2 regions of the Anaerobacillus sp. CMMVII genome follow, and region 1 is predicted to be linked to the other one. Evidence: riboswitches for the same ligand, from Rfam matches in the RefSeq annotation. Region 1 holds a riboswitch; the other holds the start of a gene.

The links. Region 1 has a riboswitch for glycine ahead of gcvT (glycine cleavage system aminomethyltransferase GcvT). Riboswitches for the same ligand answer to the same signal wherever they lie in the genome.
Region 2: linked by a shared signal. The riboswitch ahead of H1D32_RS11110 (ACT domain-containing protein) and the one ahead of gcvT (glycine cleavage system aminomethyltransferase GcvT) in region 1 are both predicted to bind glycine.

What each region holds. Positions count from the first base shown of each region.
Region 1 covers NZ_JACEHK010000010.1:64,230-76,427, reverse strand. Annotated here, with positions in the region: gene H1D32_RS25675 (aminotransferase class IV) at 1-218, shown strand, start outside; gene H1D32_RS25670 (aminotransferase class IV) at 245-466, shown strand; gene H1D32_RS13820 (lipoate--protein ligase family protein) at 499-1,332, opposite strand; gene H1D32_RS13815 (rhodanese-like domain-containing protein) at 1,536-1,907, shown strand; partial or broken gene gcvPB (aminomethyl-transferring glycine dehydrogenase subunit GcvPB) at 1,991-3,441, opposite strand; partial or broken gene gcvPA (aminomethyl-transferring glycine dehydrogenase subunit GcvPA) at 3,441-4,784, opposite strand; partial or broken gene gcvT (glycine cleavage system aminomethyltransferase GcvT) at 4,811-5,907, opposite strand; glycine riboswitch at 6,174-6,300, opposite strand; gene H1D32_RS13795 (DEAD/DEAH box helicase) at 6,484-8,175, shown strand; gene H1D32_RS13790 (YqhG family protein) at 8,153-8,944, shown strand; gene H1D32_RS13785 (YqzE family protein) at 9,173-9,352, opposite strand; gene comGG (competence type IV pilus minor pilin ComGG) at 9,481-9,858, opposite strand; gene comGF (competence type IV pilus minor pilin ComGF) at 9,848-10,321, opposite strand; gene H1D32_RS13770 (type II secretion system protein) at 10,281-10,616, opposite strand; gene comGD (competence type IV pilus minor pilin ComGD) at 10,603-11,055, opposite strand; gene H1D32_RS13760 (competence type IV pilus major pilin ComGC) at 11,052-11,300, opposite strand; gene H1D32_RS13755 (hypothetical protein) at 11,374-11,967, opposite strand; gene H1D32_RS13750 (hypothetical protein) at 11,954-12,198, opposite strand, start outside.
Region 2 covers NZ_JACEHK010000008.1:83,990-96,187, reverse strand. Annotated here, with positions in the region: gene H1D32_RS11120 (5'-3' exonuclease) at 1-256, opposite strand, end outside; partial or broken gene H1D32_RS11115 (MFS transporter) at 506-1,734, shown strand; glycine riboswitch at 1,934-2,011, shown strand; gene H1D32_RS11110 (ACT domain-containing protein) at 2,144-2,413, shown strand; gene H1D32_RS11105 (PFL family protein) at 2,429-3,790, shown strand; gene H1D32_RS11100 (PRC-barrel domain-containing protein) at 3,864-4,604, opposite strand; gene H1D32_RS11095 (YtxH domain-containing protein) at 4,734-5,078, opposite strand; gene H1D32_RS11090 (YtzC family protein) at 5,436-5,732, shown strand; gene H1D32_RS11085 (DHH family phosphoesterase) at 5,811-7,067, opposite strand; gene H1D32_RS11080 (hypothetical protein) at 7,182-7,559, opposite strand; gene H1D32_RS11075 (nuclear transport factor 2 family protein) at 7,660-7,998, shown strand; gene H1D32_RS11070 (hypothetical protein) at 8,556-9,041, opposite strand; gene H1D32_RS11065 (DNA topoisomerase III) at 9,072-11,216, opposite strand; gene H1D32_RS11060 (hypothetical protein) at 11,661-11,924, opposite strand; gene H1D32_RS11055 (MMPL family transporter) at 12,136-12,198, opposite strand, start outside.

The DNA of each region.
Region 1 (12,198 bases):
CTGGAATAAATGTATTCGTGACAGAGGATATTCGTTGGCTTCGTTGTGATATCAAAACCATTAATTTGTTAGGAAATACAATGGTAAAAAGAAAAGCGACTGACAATCAGTGTCACGAGGCTATTATGCACCGCAATGGTACGATGACTGAAGGTTCTTCTTCAAATTTATTTATTGTAAAAGACAAAACGATTATACACATCCAGCAACCAACTTAATTTTAAATGGGATTACAAGACAAATTGTGATAAAGTTAGCCAAAAATAATGGTTTTACTGTAATTGAAGAAGCCTTCACTTTAGAACAACTTAGTACCGCGGACGAAGCCTTTATTACCAGTACAACTCAAGAAATTACCCCAGTTATCGGGGCAATTGGCGATCAAGAGGCTACCTACTCTGTTGGGCCCATCACACAAAAATTACAAGCACTGTTCAAAGCGTATGTTGAAAAAGAAGTTATATAAAATAGAAGGTTTGGCTAAGTAGCCAAACCTTCTTATTTTCGAAAATTCCACTCATCGTTTGCATACCTTTTTTCAGCAAGTTCATGAACATAGCTTATTTGCTCATCAGAAAGTACATACGGCTTAAGATCGATTTCTAACCCCTTTTCAAAGCCATGTTTAAATGCAAACTCTGCTTCTTCAATTGTTACATTTTTTTCTCTTAATTGGTTTATCGCAACTGCCTTTTTGCTAAAACCTTTTAACATCCGTTCACGTACTCTTTCATTTGGAAATTTAAATAACTCAAATAACTTATTTTCATCAAGGTCTAAAATGATTGACCCATGCTGTAAGATCACGTTTTTTTGCCTTGTTTGGGCACTTCCTGCTACTTTTCGACCTTCAACAACTAATTCGTACCAAGACGGCGCATCAAAACAAACAGCTGAGCGCGGGCTCTTTAATAGATCTTGCTCTTCTTTCGTTTTTGGAACTGCAAAATATGCGTCCAATCCTAAATTTCTAAATCCTTCTAATACTCCTTCAGAGATAACTCGATAAGACTCGGTAACACCCTTAGGCATTTTCGGATGATTTTCCGAGACGATAACACTATATGTAAGTTCATGTTCATGAAGAACACCTCTGCCACCCGTAGGTCTGCGGACAAAACCTAATCCGAATTTTTGAACAGCCTCTAAGTTAATTTCTTTTTCTACCTTTTGGAAATAACCAATTGATAAGGTCGGCGGATCCCAACCATAAAAACGAATAGTCGGTTCAATTTCGCCTGCACTATGCCATTCTAGTAAAGCTTCGTCTAAAGCCATATTAAAAGCTGCTGAACATTTTTCTGAGTTAATATAATTCCAAGTTTCTTTCATGAGTATCCTCTTTCGTCATAGAATTGATATATTTAATCTATAGCACAAGAAGCATACCTGTCAAACAACGTGAATTACCATTACTGCTTGAATATTGAGGTGGTTTCATTTATATTTGATATTATATATAATAAATTTGTGTGGTTTAAGCTAGAATATGCACAAGTAACTAGCAAAGAGTCTTAAAGGAGTTGGAGTAAGGAATGAATTGGGTTTTAGGTATCATGACTGCAGTACTTGTATTTCTTATTGTAAAAAGATTTATTAAGCCAAAGTATTTAAAAGAAGTTCCAGAAGAAGAATTCCGCCAAGGTTACAGAAAAGCACAACTAATTGATGTGAGGGAACAGAGAGAATTTGAAACAGGACACATTTTAGGTGCTAGAAACATCCCATTATCACAAATGCGCCAAAGATCAGCTGAAATTAGACCAGACAAACCAGTTTACTTATACTGTCAAACTGGCTCAAGAAGTATCCGAGCAGCTGAGTTTTTAAAGAAGAAACATGGTTGTGAAGATTTAACTCACCTTAAAGGTGGCTTCCGCAAATGGACAGGCAAGGTTAAAAAGTAACTTAGTTAACATAAAAAATGAAGCTTCGTAAATGAAGCTTCATTTTTGTTTTTTTATGATAAATTCTTTTTGTAAATACCTTTTTATTGCTTTTGATATTTTAAGATTGGTTTTCTTGCTGCTGTTGTTTCATCGAGTCGTCCAATAACAGTATGGTGTGGCGCTTCTTGAACGATTTCTGGATTTTCCTCAGCTTCTTTAGCAATTTGGATCATTACCTCGATGAATTCATCTAGAGTTTCCTTTGTTTCTGTTTCTGTCGGTTCAATCATTAAACATTCTTCAACGTTTAACGGGAAGTAGATTGTTGGTGGATGATAGCCAAAGTCTAAGAGACGTTTAGCCATATCTAACGTTCTTACTCCTAATTTCTTTTGACGTCTACCAGAAAGAACAAACTCATGCTTACAATGCTGCGTATATGGAGCATCAAAATAAGGCTGTAAGCGTCTGAACATGTAGTTAGCATTTAATACAGCATCTTCTGATACTTTACGAAGCCCATCAGGTCCCATCGTACGAATATACGTATAAGCACGAACATTAATTCCAAAGTTTCCATAGAATGGTTTTACACGTCCAATAGAAAGCGGAATGTTGTAATCAAAGAAATAGCGATCTCCATCTTTTTAATAACTGGTTTTGGTAAAAATGGGATTAAATCCTTTTTACTCCAACTGGTCCAGAACCTGGTCCGCCGCCTCCGTGTGGTCCTGTAAAGGTTTTGTGAAGGTTTAAATGAACTACATCAAGCCCATATCCCCTGGTCTTGCAATACCTAAAATTGCATTTGAGTTTGCTCCATCATAATAAAGCTTTCCACCTGCATTGTGGATAATTTCAGCCATTTCAACGATATTTTCTTCAAATAAGCCGAGTGTATTTGGATTTGTTAACATTAAAGCAGCTGTATCTCACCAACGACTTCGCGAAGGTGCTCTAGATCAACTAAGCCTTTTTCATTAGATCGTACAGTAATCGTTTCAAAGCCTGCTACTGTTGCAGATGCTGGGTTTGTACCGTGGGCAGAGTCTGGAACAATGACTTTCGTACGGTGATAGTGACCATTTTGTTCGTGATACGCACGGATTAACATTAGTCCAGTCCACTCACCGTGAGCACCAGCCGCAGGTTGTAGAGTTACTTCATCCATTCCTGTAATTTCTTCTAATGAGACTTGTAAATCGTATAATAATTCAAGCGCACCTTGAACCGTATTTTCATCTTGTAATGGGTGAATATGAGAAAAGCCTGCTAATCTTGCTATATCTTCATTAATTTTCGGATTATACTTCATCGTACATGATCCTAGTGGGTAAAAACCAGAATCAACCCCATGGTTACGATTGGAAAGTGCAGTATAATGGCGAATTAATTGAAGCTCAGAAACCTCTGGTAATTCAGGCTCTTCCTCTCTAATAAACTCAGACGGGAGTAGGCTAGTAAGATCCATTTCTGGAACATCTAACGCAGGTAAACTGTAGCTAATTCTTCCGAATTTACTTTGTTCAAAAATTAACGGTTGATTTTTCATTATTTTACTCCCTCCAATACTTAAGAAGACGATCAATTTCGGCTTTTGTTCTAAGTTCTGTAACCACTACTAACATGTGATTTTCTAATTCCGAATAATCTCTACCTAAATCATACCCTCCAATGATACCTTGTTGAAATAACAGCTCATTTACTTCTTTCACTGGCTTTGAAAGCTAACAACAAACTCATTAAAAATCGTATTTTCAGGGTCTAAGACCGTAAACCCTTGATCGACGAATGATTTTTTTGCATAGTTAGCCTTTTGAATATTTTGTAGTGCCATTTCTTTTACTCCAGTTTTTCCTAAAGCCGTCATCGCAACAGATGCTGCAAGTGCATTAAGCGCTTGGTTAGAGCAAATGTTTGACGTCGCTTTGTCACGACGAATATGTTGCTCACGTGCTTGAAGAGTTAATACAAACCCACGCTGTCCTTTATCATCTGTTGTTTGTCCTACAAGTCTTCCCGGAACTTTACGCATAAGTTTATTAGTCGTAGCAAAATAACCACAATGAGGACCGCCAAATTGTTGTGGAATTCCAAATGGTTGCGCGTCTCCGACTACGATATCAGCACCAAATTTTCCTGGTGGCGTTAATGCACCTAAAGCTAAAGGATTACTTGATACGACAAAAAGACCTTTACCAGAATGGGCAATCTTTTCGATTTCTCCTAAATTTTCAATGTTTCCAAAGAAGTTAGGATATTGGACAATGACACATGCCGTATCATCGTTGTATTTCTCTTGCAGGTCATGTACGTTTGTAACACCATTTTCTATTTCAATCTCAATCACAGTCAGGTTTTGACCTTTAGCGTTTGTTTTCAATACATCTCTTGCTTCAGGATGAACTGCCTTAGATACAAGAATCGTTTTCTTTTTGTTTGTCCAGCACTCATCATTGCTGCCTCGGCAAGGGATGTATGCCCATCATACATTGATGAGTTGGCCAGATCCATTCCTGTTAATTCACTAATCATTGTTTGAAATTCAAAAATGGCTTGCAGTTCACCTTGAGAGATTTCCGGCTGATATGGAGTATAAGCCGTATAAAACTCAGAACGCGAAATAATATGATCAACGACTGATGGTATGTAATGCCCATACACACCAGCCCCTAAAAATGATGTGTACTCTTTGCTATTAGCATTTTTACTCGCCATTCTTGATAGCTCTTTTACTGTGTCAGGCTCAGAAAGTGCTTCTTTTAAATTCATCTCCCCTTTAAAGCGGACCTTCTCAGGAATATCAGCAAATAACTCTTCAACAGACTTAACACCGATAGTCTCCATCATTTCTTGCTTATCTTGCTCGGTTACTGGCAAATAACGAAATTTCAATTTACTTCCCCCTTAAATGTAATGGATTAGCCTCGTTTATAGAATGGTGTTTTCACAACTTGTGCTTTTAAGCGCTTTTTCCTTACTTGAACCTCAACAACAGTATTTAGTGGAGCAAACTCAATATCTAGAAGAGCTAAACCAATATTTTTCTTAAGTGTTGGTGATTGCGTACCGCTAGTAATTACCCCTACTTGAGTATCGCCTACAAAGACTTCATAACCTGTTCTTGGTATTCCTTTATCAACCATTTCCAAACCGACAATCTTTTTATGTAAACCTTTTCTTTTTGAAGCTTTAATGTTTCTTTTCCGAAAAAGTCACTTTCTTTATCGACCTTTACGGCAAAACCAATTCCCGCTTCAAGAGGAGTAATCTCCTTCGTTAATTCTTGACCGTATAAAGCTAAGCGTGCTTCAAAGCGTAGCGTATCTCTTGCACCTAGTCCACAAGGTAGGATTTCTTCATCTTTACCAGCCTCTAAGATTGTTTTCCATAAGAAAGCAGCATCCTTTTGCTGACAATAAATCTCAAATCCATCTTCACCAGTATAGCCAGTTCTTGATACTAATGCTTTAGCACCTTGAAGATCTACTTCATCTTGAAACTTAAAAAAAGTTATCTCAGAAAGGTTTGTCGTCGTTAGCTTTTGTAATACTTGCTCTGCAAGTGGCCCCTGTATCGCTAGCTGCGCAACCTCATCAGATATATTGGTAAGTTCAACATTTTCAAGTAAATGTGAAGCCATCCACTCAAAATCTTTCTCAATGTTAGAAGCATTGACAACAATTAAGTAATCAGTATCAGATTTTTTATAGATGATTAAATCATCGACTGTTCCACCGTCAGCATAACACATAGCTGTGTACTGAGCCCCACCAACCTTTAGCTTGGACACATCGTTCGTTACTAAACGTTGTAAATATTGTTCCGCTGCCTCTCCAGTAACTGTAAACTCGCCCATATGTGAAACGTCAAATAGACCGACTCTTTCCCTAACTGCTTCATGCTCTTCTTTGATACTACTAAATTGAACAGGAAGATCCCAACCGCCAAAATCAATCGTTTTGCCACCATACTCTCCGCAAACTTCAAAAAGTGGTGTTCTTTTTAAGACACTCATTAGACTAACCTCCATCTGTTTTATTAGCTTTAGTTTTTATAATTATTTGTAGCTTACTCCCTAAATGTCGAACTCTTTCAATAAAAATAAATGGCTTAAAATTATGAATTTTTCGCTTAAAAGTTAAAAAAAGGACAGAGAAATACACAGTACGTGTATTTCTCTGTCCTTAAACCAGAAAGTTTATTCCATAAAATTATATAGGAATTATCCTCGTGGGTGGTCAAATAAGCCAATAGTAAGATTACTGACACTCTCCAGAGTTGCGTCAAACAAGAGTCTTTTTGCCTGAGAGATTCACGTTTCCGTTTGCTCCTTCGGCGCTGCAGCGAAGCTTTTTATAGCTTTAAATCTCGCTTTTAGAAATATTGCAGTCTCTCCCCATGTTTTCATTCGCCATTATTCTATTAGTAAGAGTTACTCATGTTTTTCGACTTCTTTGTCCATACTAAATCATATGACTATTTAGATAGACTTGAATGTGAGTGTAATTAGCACGCCCATAAACCTATCCTATCATTACCTAAGTTTGATTGGCAATCATTATTTTTAATTACCAAGAAAGGATCGGTGTCCATGAATATTACGATTAATTTTGATCCTTCATGGAAAGAAGGATTGCTAAAAAAAATGGAAGATGATGGCCCTTGGTCAAGTTGGGAGTTATATAAACTAGCCCTCGAAGCTGAAAAAAACCTAGTAATAAATGAATTTTTTGGACTTGTGGCACCTACGCATCTTCCAAACTTAACGATATTTCCCCACCAACTAGAGGTGGCAAAAAAAGTCATCGAAGAAATGAATGGCAAGGCTATTTTAGCTGATGAGGTTGGCTTAGGAAAAACAATCGAAGCTGGCTTGATCTTAAAAGAATACATGATCAGAGGCTTGGTAAAAAAAGCTTTAATATTAGTTCCAGCTTCACTTGTTTCCCAATGGGCACAGGAGCTAAATCAAAAGTTTTTTATTCCTGCAGTCCCACAACGAAAAACTTATGTCTGGGAACAATGTGATGTCGTTGTTGCATCTATTGATACCGCAAAACGTAACCCACACCGTGATATTGTCCTAAAGCAAAACTATGATTTAATCATCATTGATGAAGCTCATAAACTAAAAAACAAAAAAACAAAAAACTATGAATTCATTCAAAGTTTAAAGAAAAAGTTCTGTTTACTATTAACGGCAACTCCGGTTCAAAACAAGCTAGAAGAAATCTTTAATTTAGTCTCACTATTAAAACCAGGGCATCTTGGTGATGAGGCAAGTTTCGATGATGCCTTCCGGACGAATTCACGATCACCTAAAAACGATGAAAAACTACGTGAGCTTGTTAACAAAGTAATGGTCAGAAACCGTCGTGAAGATACGGGAATTGAGTGGACAAAACGGATTGTCGAAACGATTACGATTCCTTTTTCAAAAGAAGAACAAGAATTGTATGATGCTGTAACAGCTTTAAAAGAAATCGGAACGAACGAAGATGATACAATTATTAAAAGTCACTTTTCTCTATTAACACTGCAACGGGAAGTTTGTAGTAGTCGTGAAGCTGCTTTTTTAACTTTAAAAAACCTGATTGAAAAGCTTCCTAATACACCAGAAATTAGTGAAGTTATTCAACCACTCTTCAAAAAAATCGAACAAGTGAAAAGAAATTCTAAAGCTGAAAAAGCATTAGAGCTGATCCAAAAGATTAATGATAAAGTAATCATTTTTACTGAATATCGAGCTACCCAACTTTATTTACAATGGTTCCTAAATCAACATGGGATTAGTTCCGTACCATTTCGTGGTGGCTTTAAGCGTGGAAAAAAAGATTGGATGAAGCAACTTTTTAAAGATCGGGCTCAGGTCTTAATTGCTACTGAAGCCGGTGGCGAGGGGATAAACCTTCAATTTTGTCACCATATCATCAACTACGATCTCCCATGGAATCCCATGCGAATTGAACAAAGAATTGGACGTATTCACCGTTTGGGGCAAGAAAAAGATGTTCATATTTATAACTTTGCGACTGAGAACACCGTCGAGCAGCATATCTTGTCGTTACTTTATGATAAGATCCGCCTGTTTGAACGTGTGATAGGCGAATTAGATGATATCTTAACGAAACTAGACTTAGACAATATCGAGGATCACATCTCTGATATTCTCACTAAATCGAAAAGTGATGGTGAAATTCGCGTGAAAATGAATCACCTTAGTGAGTTAATTAAATTAAATGAAGGAGCGAATCATAGCAATGCAGCAGCAGGACATTCATAATTTTTTAGAACGCTATTTTAGAGCAAATGAAAGTCCCATTCTTGAAAATAGTAATGGCTATCTTCACGTTCAGCTATCAATAGAATTAGATAAATTGCTCATGAACCGTCCCTTTTACTGGCATTACTTAGAAAAAACAGGTGGGACGCCTAACCCAATGGAGATGACGTTGATCACTAATCCAGAAAACTGCAGTGAAGATAAAAAAGGAGAACAAATTCATTTTGGTTCACCTAGGTTGCATCAAATTTTTCAATCTGTACAACAGTTAGGTTCCTACATTCGATTATTCGAACAAATCCCTATCGAAAATCGGATGAACTCAACCGCTTTACATCCTTGGCTCTGTTTAAATGCCAAAGTTTCCTATCAATGTGACCGAAAAAAAGACATGCTGTTTTCTTTAGGGCTTAATCTAATTACCGGAGCAGTGAAAGATCAATTTCATGATTTATTGTTAACGAAAACACTTACCCCAAAAATACCAGATTTCTGCTTTACATTATCGCCTCTAATTACGATAACTAGCGGTCTAACAAGACTTGAAAATGTCATACGGACAATTATCGCTGATGACAATCACGAATGGGCGGAAGAAGCCCACGGGCGTTGGGACGATGATTTAAGGCTACTAGAAACTTTTTATGAGGAATTAGAAACAAAGCCAGAAAGCTACTATTTAGAAATCGAAGCTTTAAAAGAGCAATATGAACCTAAAATTAATATTAACATTATTAACGGTGGTGTATTTTACCTAAGTAATCAATAAGAAAGGGGCAAGCGCCCATTTAAGCCCCGACATGCAAATGTTCTTTGAGAAAAAAAGTGTGCTCTTTCACTTTTATTCTCGAAGGTTTTTGACCTCGAGGGGCTGATCGGTGGAGCTAGACAGTTATTACGTTGAAATTTTATAAATTCTTATCTTTTAAAAAATGAGGCTGTTTACTCAAAGGACAGTGTGGTAGTTGTCACTTTAGAAAACAGCCTCATTTTCTACTTATTTACTTCTTTTAAACAATTGTGCTAACGCGTAAGGAATTAAGCCAAAATAACGATACGCAAATGGATCCTTATTGGCTTTTCGCTCTTCCTTCATCGCTTTGCGCTTCTCACTTGGAGTATCGACATAGCTGACAAATTGCTGTGTCACATATTTCACGTAATCATTCGTTTTCATTTTCATTCACCAGCTTAGTTTTTTCATTAGTATTGCCAATTTGTGCAGTCATTATTCTAAGTAATGACAGATGTCTTTACCATACCTCTCAAGCTACCTAAGATTGTTTTGCTTATCCTATACCTTTGCTACTCTAACCATGGTAAAACAGTCTTCTTATTTTCATAATAGTAAAATAGCACTTGTTTCGAGTAGTTTTCTTTTGTTTTACTTATTAGGTGGATCGATTTAATTCCGGTCTTTACTTTATTGACAACAAACGTAACTTCTCCTTCTCCATAGTGAAATTTCCCTGTAAAATGATCTCTACTATCAGAATGTAACATCTTAGAAATATCAACAACACCCATTTGTAATAGGGTTTCAGCTGTATAAAGGTCACCTTCTTCTTTAAGGAGATATTTTTCTTGGCTGTATTGAGCCAATTGAAAAGCAACAAAGCTACAAACCAGAAAGAGGATGACCATAGTGGTTGGTAAGATAACACCTCTTTGATCAGCCATCATGCATAGCCTCTAAAGGCAGAACATGTGATAGTCTTCTCTCATGGGTTTGCTGATAAAGATCCTTAACGATCACATCTATTCCATTTTTCCACTTTAAAAATGTCACCTCAGATACGTTTTGTAAGACGATTTCTTGCCCTTTATTGTTTACTTGCCTCCTAATTCGTTGTTGAAACATGGAGTACGTGACTTGTTCATTATTTGCTTGGTTTAAATACAATGTATTATTTACCACGAAAACCGTAGCTGCTCTATCAACATCACTAGCCAACTGTTGAAAAAATAATGAAACCTCCATATGATGCAAAAGCTTTGGTTCATGAGAAATTAATTTCATAAATTGAGGAATTAGTGAGCAGATAACGAGGAAAATCGAGAAGGAAATTAATACTTCAATTAGGGTAAAGCCCATGTTTTTTTGATTATCTTTTTCCACTTGCGCATTTTTCATATTGTCGGTCATTGGCAGCCCTCCAAGCAATACATGCTTTAAGCTCTTGACTCTCTTCTTTTACAGTTGTGGTGATTTTGTAGATTGTATCAAGGTCAGTAACCTCCGTTTCAAGATTACCGTTTTCCTCATAAATCCATCCTGTTATCGTCTTTGAAAGTAGATTCATTGCCTTTTTTTCTTGCTGGATGGCCATCCGCTCTTCGTAAACAATTGCTAAGGTTGGTATTAAAATCAGTGTAATGACGATTACTACCATTAAAGCTGTCATTACTTCGATCAAAGAAAATCCTTTACAATTCCTCAATGTAAAATCTTCCCCTTCCTAGTAACATCACTAGGCGGAAGCGTTGTTCTCCCATTCGTATCGTTAAGCTTCCAGATTTCTGAGCGTTACCATTTGGAAGAAATGCAATGTCTGTTAAGGTCAACGTTCCTTGGACGAAAACAACATCCTCAGGTTTGTATGGCCTCCTGAAAATAACGACTCCTCCTTGGCGGATGACATATTCTTTACTTCCATTTAAAAAGACAACGGTTGTCGTTAATTGTTTACTCATTGCCAGTTGTTGCGCATAGTAAAGATCCTGTTGCAGTTGGTACATAAACTGCTTTTGATCACTAGCTTTCATCGTGGATTCAAATTGAACAAGTGGAATTGCTGAAACAACAGCAAACATAAATAAAACGAGGGTCATTTCAAGTAAGGAGTGGCCTTTTTCATTGCGAAGAAGGTGTTTCATCATTTCACTTCAACAGCTCTAGTCACAGTATTGAGTGTCAGCTCAGTACCGTTTGGACAGACGATCGTATCAACATACTTCCCTTTTAAATCTTCCAGAGATTTTGGGTACTCTTTTTTCTCTACATAATAAGCTCCAACCTGTGCTTGCAATAAATCAATTGTCGCCTCGCAGCCACGCTGACTAGCAATATCATTGTTATTTGTCATGTTTGGGATCGCTACTAGAAGGAGGATTGAGATAATCATCAAGACAATCATCATTTCAATGAAAGGGTTCGATAACATATGTTTTTTTATGGAGATTATAGGGGTTTTTACTTCACTCTATACTTTCTACAATCTGTTCTACAACTTTTTCTGACTCTCCTTGTTTATACTTTTCAATAAAGTCACAATAAATGATCTCTAATACACGCTCGAGTGTAAAATGATGATCTGGGTGGATTTCAGCAATATCAGCTAGCATTACCTCTCCACGAAGAGCTTGCTTTCTATTCATCCTGTATTGAAATGTTGCTGATATGATCTCATTCTTTTTTAACTTTCTAACTGGTATCACCTTTTCTGTTTCAAAGAAAGCAAAAGAGTTTTTCCTTTCCTCCAAGAGAACCTCTTTTGTGGTAACAATCATTTTTGTCTCTCGTTCCAATAGGAGACTATAAACCATTTCAAAATTGGGTACCTTCTTCACCTGGTTAATGAAATCATTCCACAGAAGTTCAATCATTTTCTGCTGAGTGAAGAGAGCTCCACTTAATTCGGATATATCCTCACATAGTACTTTCATTCTAAAATAGTGGCTTCTTGGAACATTTAAATCAAGAAATACACTCGAGTAATTAACAATGTTTAGCCATGTAGTTTTCATTTCTGTTGACTTCTGGAGTAAGTTCTTCTTGCTATAGGCCTTCAATGATGATCTCCCCACTTTCTATTCTTAATGCTTCCATAAATATTCTGTACGCTGCCATCCGAATACTTTCATAACACCAATCCACAGACTTATTAACAATCAGTGAATAAAGTTCTTTATCCGGATTAATATGAACCATTAAATTACTCGTTTGATAATCTATTTCTGGAAGTTCGTAATTCAATTCAAACGCCTTCTTAATTAGACCTGTACAGTATTTCTTTTCAGACA
Region 2 (12,198 bases), on a different contig from region 1:
GTGGGATTAGCTCTTCTGGTGCCTCGCCACGATTTGCCTTATAAGCTGGGTAAAGCTCATTTCGAAATGTTTTCGCTCCCATATCCCAGCAGCATAAAACATGAGTCGGGCCAAATGTGCGAATCGCATCTTGCATATACTTCACAAAGCCATAAATGGCATTCGTTGGGACACCTTTGGATGTTTTCATTATATACCCGCTATATGAAGTGGCATAATACCCTCTAAAAAGAAGAGCCATACCATCAATAATCATTAAAGTCTCTTTGTTTGACAAGAAAATCACTCCCTTTACTAGGGTAGAGTGTAAAGTTGAAAGTTAATGTAAGATTGCTCCGAAGCATTATCTACAAACTCTACACTTTACACTCTACACTCATAAATACGATCTTACCAAAATAGCACTAGAATGATAGTTCAATACTAATATTCATTATTTTCTGTTCAAAGATTTTTCATAAAATGGTAAGATATATTTAGACTATCTAAATAAGGAGAAACACATATGGCCATACAACAAAAACAATTATCAACTGCCTTACCCGAACAAAAAACGATGTATAACATCCTTTTAATTATCGGCTTTGTTCATTTACTTAACGACGCTATTCAAGCGGTTGTTCCAGCTATGTTCCCGATATTACAACAATCAATGGGACTTTCCTTTACCCAACTCGGCTTAATTGCTTTTGCGCTAAACTTAACATCTTCACTGATCCAGCCAGTCGTCGGCTACTATACGGACAAACGACCATCACCATTCGCCTTACCCATTGGCCTAGGTTTTACGTTTTCGGAGTATTAGGTCTTGCCTATGCACCGTCATTCTGGCTTGTCGTTCTCTCGGTTATTTTTATCGGTCTAGGTTCAGCAACCTTTCATCCTGAAGGATCACGTGTCGCTTATATGGCTGCTGGGCCACGACGAGGTACTGCGCAATCCATCTATCAGGTTGGTGGTAATGCCGGTCAAGCATTAGCCCCATTAATCACCGTATTACTTATTGTCCCGTTTGGGCAGTTTGGGGCGATTTGGTTTACCTTAGTTGCCGCTCTTGCTATTGGACTATTAATCTACATTGCTAAATGGTATCAAGAGCAAGTTCAATTAATAGCAAAGAAAAAGGTTGCCCAGAAAGCCCAAGTTGCACGTAGCCCTGAAACGAAGAAAATTATTGTATATGCGATTACTCTTCTTGTATTTCTTGTTTTTGCTCGTTCATGGTTCCATGCCGGTATTTCAAACTTTTACGTCTTTTATTTAATGGAACAGTTTAATATTGATGTCGACCGGGCACTAATTTATATCTTCATCTTTTTGGCCGCTGGAGCTGTTGGAACATTTGCTGGTGGACCGTTAGCCGACCGTTATGGAAAACGGAACGTGTTAATGTTATCGATGCTAGGATCCGCTCCATTGGCGTTGCTTTTACCACATGTTGGACCTATTTTGTCCTATCTATTGCTTGGCGCGATCGGATTTATAATTTTGTCTAGTTTCTCGGTATCTGTCGTGTATGCCCAAGAGCTTGTTCCAGGTAAAATTGGTATGGTATCTGGGTTAATTGTTGGTTTAGCTTTCGGAATGGGGGCGATTGGTTCAGTTGCTTTAGGAGCTATCGCAGACTGGATCGGCTTAACGAATACAATGCTCTTTGTTGTCGCGTTACCTTTACTTGGACTGCTAACCTTCTTCCTCCCATCAGATCAAAAAATACGAGAAATAAACCAATAACAATTTAGGGCATCCATTTGGGTGCTCTTTTTCTTAATAATGCAATTTATCGTCATTAGGAAGCTTAATATGGCTATTTAGGTGTTATGAACTTTATCCTAGTTCCCTAAAAATTCAAAATAATTTGTTGACTATTTCACAATATCTTGATACTATCTTAAAAAAGCAGGCGATGAATACTATGGATCAAACTATAGTAGGAGCAGCTTCTGGAGAGTCCGTAGTAATGCGGCGCCGAAGGATTCACAATCTCAGGCAAAAGGACAGAAGAGTAACCACTACATATTTTTGTGTACGTTATTCGATTGCCCGTGAGATTGGAGAGATCCAATCTTTTTTGTATTTAGAAACTTTATCGAGTTAATTCATTAAAGTTTGTGGTAACCATTAAAATTTGAGGTGATAATGAATGAAACGGGCAGTTGTAAGTGTGATTGGTAAAGATCAAGTAGGTATTATTGCAAAGGTAACGAATGTTTTGGCCAAGAATAACGTGAATGTTTTAGATATTAGTCAAACGATCCTCCAAGATTTTTTTACAATGATGATGCTAGTAGATGTATCAGAAACTGATAGCCTTAATAAGCTACAAGAACAATTCGAACCTATTAATCATGAAATGGGTTTGAAAATTAACATTCAGCTCGAAGATTTATTTAAAGCTATGCATCGAGTCTAAGAGGAGGCGTTACGAGTGAATATTGCACTAGCAGAAATGCAAGAAACAATTAGAATGGTTCAAATGGAAAGCCTTGATATACGTACAGTGACAATGGGTATTAGTCTACGCGATTGTGCTGACTCAGACTTTGAAAAAATGAACACCCGCGTTTATGAGAAAATTACCTTTTACGCTAAGGATTTAAAAACCGTTGCTGAAACAGTTGAAAAAGAGTATGGAATCCCGATCATTAATAAGCGAATATCAATTACTCCTATCGCTGAAATTTTAGGAAATGCAACAAAAGAACAAGCAATTGAACTAGCAAAAACTCTTGATAAAGCTGCAAAAGTACTAGGCGTTGATTTTATCGGTGGTTATTCGGCACTGGTTCATAAAGGCATTTCTAAAGGAGATCAGACACTCCTAGATGCTCTCCCTGAGGCATTAAGCGTAACTGAACGTGTTTGTTCTTCTATTTCAGTTGCGACAACGCGAACAGGGATTAATATGGATGCGGTTCGTCAAATGGGGTACATATTAAAAGATGCTGCAGAGCGAACCAAAAAACAAAATGGCTTGGCTTGTGCAAAGCTCGTTGTGTTTTGTAACCCAGTTGAAGATAATCCGTTTATGGCCGGGGCATTTCATGGCTCTGGTGAAGGTGAAGTCGTATTGAATGTTGGTGTTAGTGGACCAGGGGTCGTTCTAAATGCTCTCCGGCGTTTTCCTGACGTTGATCTCGGTGGTGTTTCCGAAATCATCAAGAAAACGGCCTTTAAGATAACAAGGGCTGGTGAATTGATTGGTAGAGTTGTTGCGGAAAGGTTAAATGTTCCATTTGGAATTATGGACTTATCACTTGCCCCGACAAATGCTGTTAACGATAGTGTGGCGGAAATTCTGGAGGAAATAGGTCTTGAACGCGTTGGTACACATGGGACAATTGCTGCTTTGGCGTTAATGAATGATGCTGTAAAGAAAGGTGGTGCTATGGCCAGTTCCTATGTAGGTGGTTTAAGTGGTGCCTTTATTCCTGTAAGCGAAGATAACGGCATGATTCGTGGGATTACTGATGGTGCTTTAACATTATCAAAGCTTGAAGCAATGACATGCGTGTGTTCCGTAGGACTTGATATGATTGCTGTAACTGGCGACGTCTCCCCTGCGACTTTATCAGCGATGATCGCTGATGAAGCAGCCATCGGAATGATCAATAAAAAAACGACTGCAGTTCGCGTTATTCCTGTCCCAGGTAAGAAAGAAGGAGAAATGGTTGAATTCGGTGGCCTTCTTGGTCGAGCACCAGTTATGGGTGTTAATCCTTTCAACTCTGACAAGTTAATTAAACGAGGTGGGCGTATTCCGGCTCCACTTCAGGCTTTAATTAACTAGCTATTTACACTGATGTTCATAAATAGTTTATGAACATCAAATGGCGAGGAAGTTTCTCCTCGCCATTTCCTTTTTATAGCCAAAACTTCGACTTATTATATTTTGTAAATAATTCATCTTCAAATTCTCTTGTAATTCCCTTCTCAGGGTCATACTCAGGACCATTTTTGATTGCTTCTTTTTGTAACTCTACTCGAACTACCTGATCCGACCAGTTCACATAAGTGATCCATTGTGGAGCGATAAGTACATGTTTGCCGATCCACCAATTTTTTGTATCGACGACTAGATAGCGCAACTTCCATGTTTCATCACAGATCACGAAGTTCTCAACATGACCAATTGGTCCATCAACAGCTTCAATTGTATATCCTGAGACCTCTACAAAACTCCGTAACGTCTGATTTCCTACAAGTTCTCTTTCAGCACCAATTTCTGAAAGCTGCTTTGTTAGTTCCGTTGAATCTGTAAATTCTCCTTGAAAACTATCTCCACTCCAATATGATCTTAAACCATAATAATGAACGAAATTTGCCTCGTATTGCTTTGATGGCAACTCTGTCTCAAGCGGTGGACTACTTTTAATTTTATCCTTAGTCAGTGAAAGCTTGATGTTTCCATTTACGAAATCAAATTCTGTAACTGACATTGGCGAGATTAATACCTTTCTCCCTGGTAACCACTTCATGGTGTCAACGACTACATAACGCACTTCCCAGTCCTTTTCATCTAACAAAAAGTCGTGAACCGTTCCGATTGGCCCATCCATGGCTGTAATATCAAACTTCTTCAACTCTTTAATATTGTGCAACAAAACTAACACTCCTTTAAATGTTGAATTTTGTTATGAAATTTTCTTTGCTAACATATCAATTTCTTTCTTCATAACTTCTAGCTCTTTGTTTACAGCTTTTCCAATTTCTTTACCTGATGAAACTTCATCTCATATCACACTCTTCACCAGTTTCTTAATTTCTGTCGCATCAAGGTCATCTTGTTCTCGGAGTAATTCTAGTGCTCTTTTTACCTCATGAACAATCTGGTTGGCTTCTTCTACTACCGTTTCAGAAAGATTTGATGAGCTCTCTTCAATTATTTCAGTAAATGCCTCCATTCTTTCTTTTAATAATATCGCTGCATCCTCGGCCTTTAACTTACCGTATTCAAGCTGTTCATTTATATCACTTCGTAACTCTGGTCCTGATTTTGGTGTTGTAAGTACGGCGACTGCTGCCCCAACCGCACTACCAATTAATGTCCCGATAATTAATCCTTTTTGATTATCCAATATCATCACTCCTTGTAAAGTTATAGTGTTATAGACTTGTCCATTTTGCTATTCCCTTACCTGAAAACGAGTTCCTCCTTTATCGTTGCCCTTAGTAAGCTATACCCGATTCATTTTTCATAAAACATCTTTCGCAAAAATTCACCTTTGGTGGTGACTTTACCTGTTTTGCTAGGTTGCTACTGTAAACTGGCAGATCAAAAAAAAGAAACACTTGTATCTCTCTTACCAATTAATTATATTGCAAGGTTTTCGTAAGACGTGCAAACACAAAAGCTACATAATTTGTGAAAAGCCTTTTTGCATAAGGCTCTTTTCGTAAACAGCCTTGCATAAAAGCTTCAAAGTGAACAAATAATGAAAAGGTATGAAGTTCAAACGGAGGCGATCACATTGCTACAAAAAGATCAAATTGATAGCTATTTATCCAGAGCACATGAAACAATTGAAAGTGCTCATAAAGAATTACTAGATGTGAAATTAATTCAGCAAAATGACCCAACAGAATATCCTTTTATCATGAATCAGATTATGGAATTAGATGAGGAAATTAATGAGTTATTAGCACAAGCTTCGCCTGAACAACGAGATCAATTAGAAGAGGCACAGCATCAGTTACGGGAAACAAAAACTGTGATGATTCGTGGTATTTAAGACATATAAATCGAATTATAGTATGCCTGTCATAGGTACGTACAAAGAATCGAGGACGATATATCGTCCTCGATCTTTTTAATGAGAGTATAATTCCTGATCTCCTTCCCCACTTAAGAGATAAGGAGCAATATCGCCTTGTTCAGCAGCATAAAGCTTAAGCTCAATGACATTCTCCATTAGGAATTGGACAAAGACTTCATCTCTTACAAGCCATGCTGAATAATGGCGTTTAATAAAGTTCTCCGCTTCCTGGAAAGATAAAAACTCCTCATCTAGAGGTGATCCATTTAGTTCTACAACCCATTGCTCTTCCTCGGAAGAATAAACAAAAAATTGATCATCATCTCGATTCTCATAAAGAGAGCCGTATAAAGAGTTCTTTAGATTGTATTGATTACGGAAAGCATCGGCTCTCATTGGCTCTATTTTAAATGGCTCTGCGACAAAAAATTCATAGGCTTCAGGGGTTAATGAACAACCAGAAGCTTTGGCATGTCCTCCCCCGCCGTACACTCCAGCAATTTCCGAGACATCAACATGGTCATGAATTGTGCGTAAGCTCATCCGTTTCCCCCCGACACTGACAATTGCTATGTAATCGAGATGAGGATTATCCTTTCCTAATTCATTCCCGAGCTCTGAATGATACGACTCAGCATGAACAATTCCAACACAATAATTATCAATAAACGACTGAACTAACTCACGCTTCTTCTTGCGAACATAACGTTGGATCTTTTCTTCCTCTAACGCTAGCATTTTTTCTTCGAAGTCATCAAAAGCAAACGTTTCATTCTTTTTCAACCTGTCAACCATCCGTTCTTCAAACTCATCAATTGAAAGCATGAAAAATAGATCGTTTAAACGCTTAGCTTGTGTATTTCCGTTTTGGTCCCATTCCCATGTATCATACTGACGTACTAGTTCTACAAATTCTTCAACCGATTTTGATGGTTTGATATAACCTTCCTTTTTCAAATGATCATAAAATAAACTTGTAGCCGAGGCTAATCGACCATCATCATATTTAACTTGAACATTTGCCCAGCTATAATTATTAAAATGAATAGCTGTTTTATGGTGATCAATTAATTGGACCTTTCCACCTTTTCCTACATAATCATTTAACCCTTTTTCGTTACTATCATTTACTGATAAGTCGGTAATAAAAAGTAAATCATCCTTCTTCGGTTTCTCTAAAAATCGTGATACCTGAAAATCTAATCCCATAACTGAATTGTAGCGAATTTCAACATTCCCTTCAAAAGCTAACTTGGCCACTATGCCACAACCAACGCCATCTAAATCATTGTGTGTATATAAACGGTACATTGCTAAACACTCCTAAAATAACGATATTTAAATGAATCTAAAACACAAATTTAGTATGTACAAAAAAGCTAGTTATATGGTGAAATAAACTAGGAATTAAGTGCTATCTTTCTCCTAACGGACATATTCAGCTTGAAAAGAGTTCGCTCCTGCATGAACAGAAAGAAGGGTATTTGCAAAACCTACCAAACGGTTAACTAATTCGTCAGCAATCGCATAAACAAGTGGATATACCGAAGGCTCATACAGTGTAGGGTCATCAAAAATAATAGTTGTGTTAATAAAAATATCACGATTTCCTAGTAGGTCATAATGAATAATTACCTTTCCAACAGCTCCAGTTGTTTCAGGATCTGAATAACTAGGGAGGAATACATACCATTCCTCAGCAGTGTGAGAACGAAAATTTTTAGTAAACGTCATACCTGCAAGTTCTCTTGCGATTTTCTCTTCTAGTTCAGGGTGATTTAGGCTGGTTACCTTTTCTTTCATGGCCAACTCCTGTTTCGTTTTTTCTATTTTTGTCTTCTTAGTACAAACTATTCTTGAATGTGTATAATATAGTGTGATTACATACATTAGGGGTTATCATATGATCGATTTTGCAAGTCCTGCACAAAAACAATTAGAAGCATACAATAACAGAGACCTAGAAGCGTTCATGGCCTGTTACGCAGAAACATGTTTTGTAGAAGATGGTGCGGGGAATGTGTTAATGGAAAACAAAGAAGCAATGCGAAAGCGTTATGAACTGCTCTTTGAAGAAAGTCCAAATCTACATTGCCGCCTAGTTTCTCGAATTGTTTTAGAAAATTACGTTCTTGACGAAGAACGGGTAACAGGATCAAGAGGTTCTACTGAAGAAAGACATGTTGTTGCTGTTTATAAAATTGAAAATGGCTTAATTTGCCATGTGAGGTTTTTAAATTAGGGGGAGGTTCGCATAAATCGTTTTTCACTTATGCAGCATGAACCACAATAATCTGTTTAGCTGAAGAATTCATAATTGGTGCAGTCACTCTTCCGTGCGACGAGTAACCGCAGGAGCAATGGTTTTCCTTGCGACGAGTAACCGCAGGAGCAATGGTTTTCTGTGCGACGAGTAACCGCAGGAGCAATGGTTTTCTGTGCGACGAGTAACCGCAGGAGCAATGGTTTTCTGTGCGACGAGTAACCGCAGGAGCAATGGTTTTCTGTGCGACGAGTAATCGCAGGAGCAAATGTCTACAAAAGGCTGTTTTTCGTAAATTTTGTTGGTTTCAGGTCGTCTTTTGAGAATAAATAAGCTTTTGGGGACAAATTTATTTGTCCCAATGGCTTATTTATTCTCAAAAGCTTCACGCTAAGCGTGAAGAACCAAGCATTCGCTTGGTTACGACCTAAAGCTAGTAGCAACAATATTTTAGAAAAGAGCGTTACAAAAAAAGAGAAGAAGCAACCGTATACAAATGGTTGCTTCTTCTTTCTGTATGTCTCTATCCGTTAAATCTAGATCATAAAAATATGAACAATGATAAAACCGAAAAAGATAAACGCCATACGATAATGAAATTTCCTTCTAAACCCTGAAGATTTTAACTTTCTTAATACACCGCTAAAAAGCAAAATCAATAGGACTATAAAGGCTAAAACACCACTGATTACTTTCAGGTTTTGCAACCCTAGAGTATGGATTGACATCATCAGCACCGCATGAAAAACGATAAGCACTACAGCAGTAACTGCAATTGGAATGTGGTACTTCATCATCACTTTTGTAATTTTAGCAAGCTTAACCTTTACGGTTCGATCTTTTCCTTTTCGAATTAAAAGTAGAACGAAATACATGTTGATATTCACCAAAAACAAAACAAATGCTACTTGCGAAATGATTTTTGCAGATAAAATATAGTAGGAGTCGGAGCCTTGATAAAAACTCCACCCCACGATTAAACAAATCGTTAGCGCATTAACGAGTAGCCATTTTCGAATCAAAGCTTCACTCCCCTATCCTCATCTAAATAATTACTTTTTCAGTTTTGCTAGTGCCTCAGCAAAAGGATTATTAAACGGCTCATCATCTGCCTTCTTTTGCTGGTTTAAGTATTTAGAAACATCTTTTTTCGAGATTTTTGTATTCTTCTCTTTGTTTCTTCGATCTGTAAACGTCGATAGCTTTTCGCGGTGACCACACTTACAGACAAAAATTTGTCCTTCACCTTGACCACGAAGTTCAAGTTTTTTCTTACAGTTTGGACATCTAGCATTCGTTGTTTGTGAGATTGTTTTTTTATGGCCACATTCACGATCTTGGCAAACATGCATCTTGCCACGTTTTCCATTCACCTCAAGCATCGGCTTGCCACACTCTGGACATTTACTTCCAGTTAGATTGTCATGCTTGAATTTTTCCTTACTATTTTTTATTTCATTTACAACCAGTTTTGCGTAGCTTTTCATTTCATTAATAAATGTATCTTTTTTAAGCTGACCTTTAGAAATTGCCTCGAGCTTCATTTCCCATTCAGCAGTTAAGGCTGGTGATTTTAAGTCTTCAGGGGCTAGATCAAGAAGCTGCTTTCCTTTGGATGTTACAAAAATATCTTTACCTCTTTTTTCAATCAAAAATGTGTTAAATAGCTTTTCGATAATATCTGCTCTGGTCGCTACGGTACCTAGTCCACCTGTTTTCCCAAGCATACGAGCAAGCTCTTTATCATTAGAAGGCATGTATTTTGCAGGGTTTTCCATTGCTGAGAGCAACGTTGCTTCATTAAGCGGTGCCGGCGGCTTCGTTTGCCCTTTCGTTTGAGTAATTGAAAGGATAGGTAGCTGATCCCCTTTAGAGATATCAGGAAGCTGTTGATCCTTTAAATCCTCTTCATCAGTATCATCAAAGCGATTTTCATAGACTTCTTTCCAACCAAGGGCTTGAATGATTTTTCCGCTAGCTATGAAAATTTCTTGACCAATCTTCGCCTTCAGTTTCGTTTGTTCATATAAAAATGGCGGAGAAAGTACCGCTAAAAAACGTTTAATCACTAGATCATAGATTTTCCATTCTTTATCCGTAAGCTTTGTAAGATTAACAAACTCCTCAGTTGGTAAGATTGCATGGTGATCCGAAACTTTACTATCATCGACAAACGACTTATTTGTTTTAATCGATGACTGTAACACTTTCGCAGCTGGCTTGGAATACGGTCCTATGCCACAGGCTTTGACACGATCTTTTAAGGTTGCAACAATATCAGTAGAAATAAAACGAGAATCGGTTCTTGGGTAAGTTAAAATTTTATGCTGCTCATAAAGCTTTTGCATGATGGACAAGGTTTCTTTGGCTGAATAGCCAAAAGCTTTATTCGCATCCCGTTGTAACTCTGTTAAATCATATAGTTGTGGTGCATAACTTTTTTTTGCTGTTTTTTCCACGCTAATAATTTGAGCTGTTTTATGATGTTTTAACTGTTTTAAAAGCTCGTCACTTTGCATTTTATCAAAAGTTTTCAAATCATTTGATTTTTGGTCTTGCCACACAAGTTTCAGTTTTTGATCTGTTTGAGCTGTAATGCCGTAAAAATCTTTTGGCTTAAACTGCTTAATCTCTTCTTCTCGTTTTGCAATCATCGCAATGGTTGGCGTTTGTACACGCCCACATGATAGTTGCGCATTATGTTTGGTTGTTAACACACGAGTAGCATTAATCCCAACAAACCAATCCGCTTCTGATCTGGCCACTGCTGAATGGTATAAGTTTTCATATTGCTTACCACTCTTTAATTGTTTAAAACCATCTTTTATCGCTTTATCGGTAACTGAAGAAATCCAAAGTCGTTTCAGTGGCTTTTTAACGTTTGCTTTTTCAATAATCCACCTAGCAACGAGCTCCCCTTCACGACCTGCATCGGTCGCAATGATCACTTCACTGACATCTTTGCGATTTAATTGTGTTTTAACTGCTTGAAACTGCTTTCCTGTCTTTTTAATTACTACAAGCTTTAATTCCTTTGGAAGCATCGGCAAGTCCTCTAACTTCCATGCTTTATATTTATCATCGTACGTTTCTGGATCTGCTAACGTCACTAAATGACCTAGCGCCCACGTTACAATATATTCCTGACCTTCTAAATATCCGTCACCTTTTTTGGAACAGTTAAGCACTCGGGCAATATCTCTACCAACAGAGGGCTTCTCACATAAAACTACTTTTTCATGAAAAACATCCTTTCAAACTTTCGCTACCCATTACTATAACATATGTTTCCATGCTAGGCACTTTACCAAAAGAGTTGATTGTAGTTATTTCGTTAGAAAACACTATGAGTAAAACTTAGAAACCATTACGTTCAATTCATTCGGTAATAAGAAAAGCGCAAGCGCCCTGTTAAGCCCCGACTAGCAAATGTTCTTCGAGAAAAAAAGTGTGCTCTTTCACTTTTATTCTCGAAGGTTATTTGACCTCGAGGGGCTGGGCGGTGCTCCTGCGTCACTACGTTTACTCGTCGCAAAACCTGCAATGAAGTAACTTCATCGATGTGTCTTGGAGCTAGACAGTTATTACGTTGAAATTTTATACATTCTTATCTTTAAGAAAAACACCCGCAAAAGCGGATGCTATTCTTGGATTGGATCAGACGTTAATCCCTGTTTTTTGATTTCTTTTTTTGTTTCCATACTTTCCATTTCCTTACCTAGCTTTTTCATATCGGCAAAATTAGCCGTCATTGTATTTAGATCTTTATCAGTGTCCTCAGTATTCTTTTTGGAAATTGGATTTTCTAACTGTTTTCTATCTTTCTCATTATCAATCGTTCCTCCACCGAGTCCTTCATTGATCATTTCATCAATTTGTTGTTTTTCTTGTTTTTCTTGTTTCATTTTCTTCACCCTCCTAAGAAGTAGTGTAGTTTTCTTTTCCCGACAACGTCCAAGCCTAAACATCTTTTTTTATGTAGCATCAAAAAAGGCTGGCCCAAAAGTGTCTGACACCACGCGGATCCTACTAAATATAGACGTACAGATTTTTCATATGTCTATATTCGGTGCCTAGCGGTGTCTGACACTTTGTTTTGGGACAGCCTCTCTATAATTATATTTTTCTCTTAAATGGCCACCAGTTTTTACTTCCAAACATTTGTACCATGACTGGAAT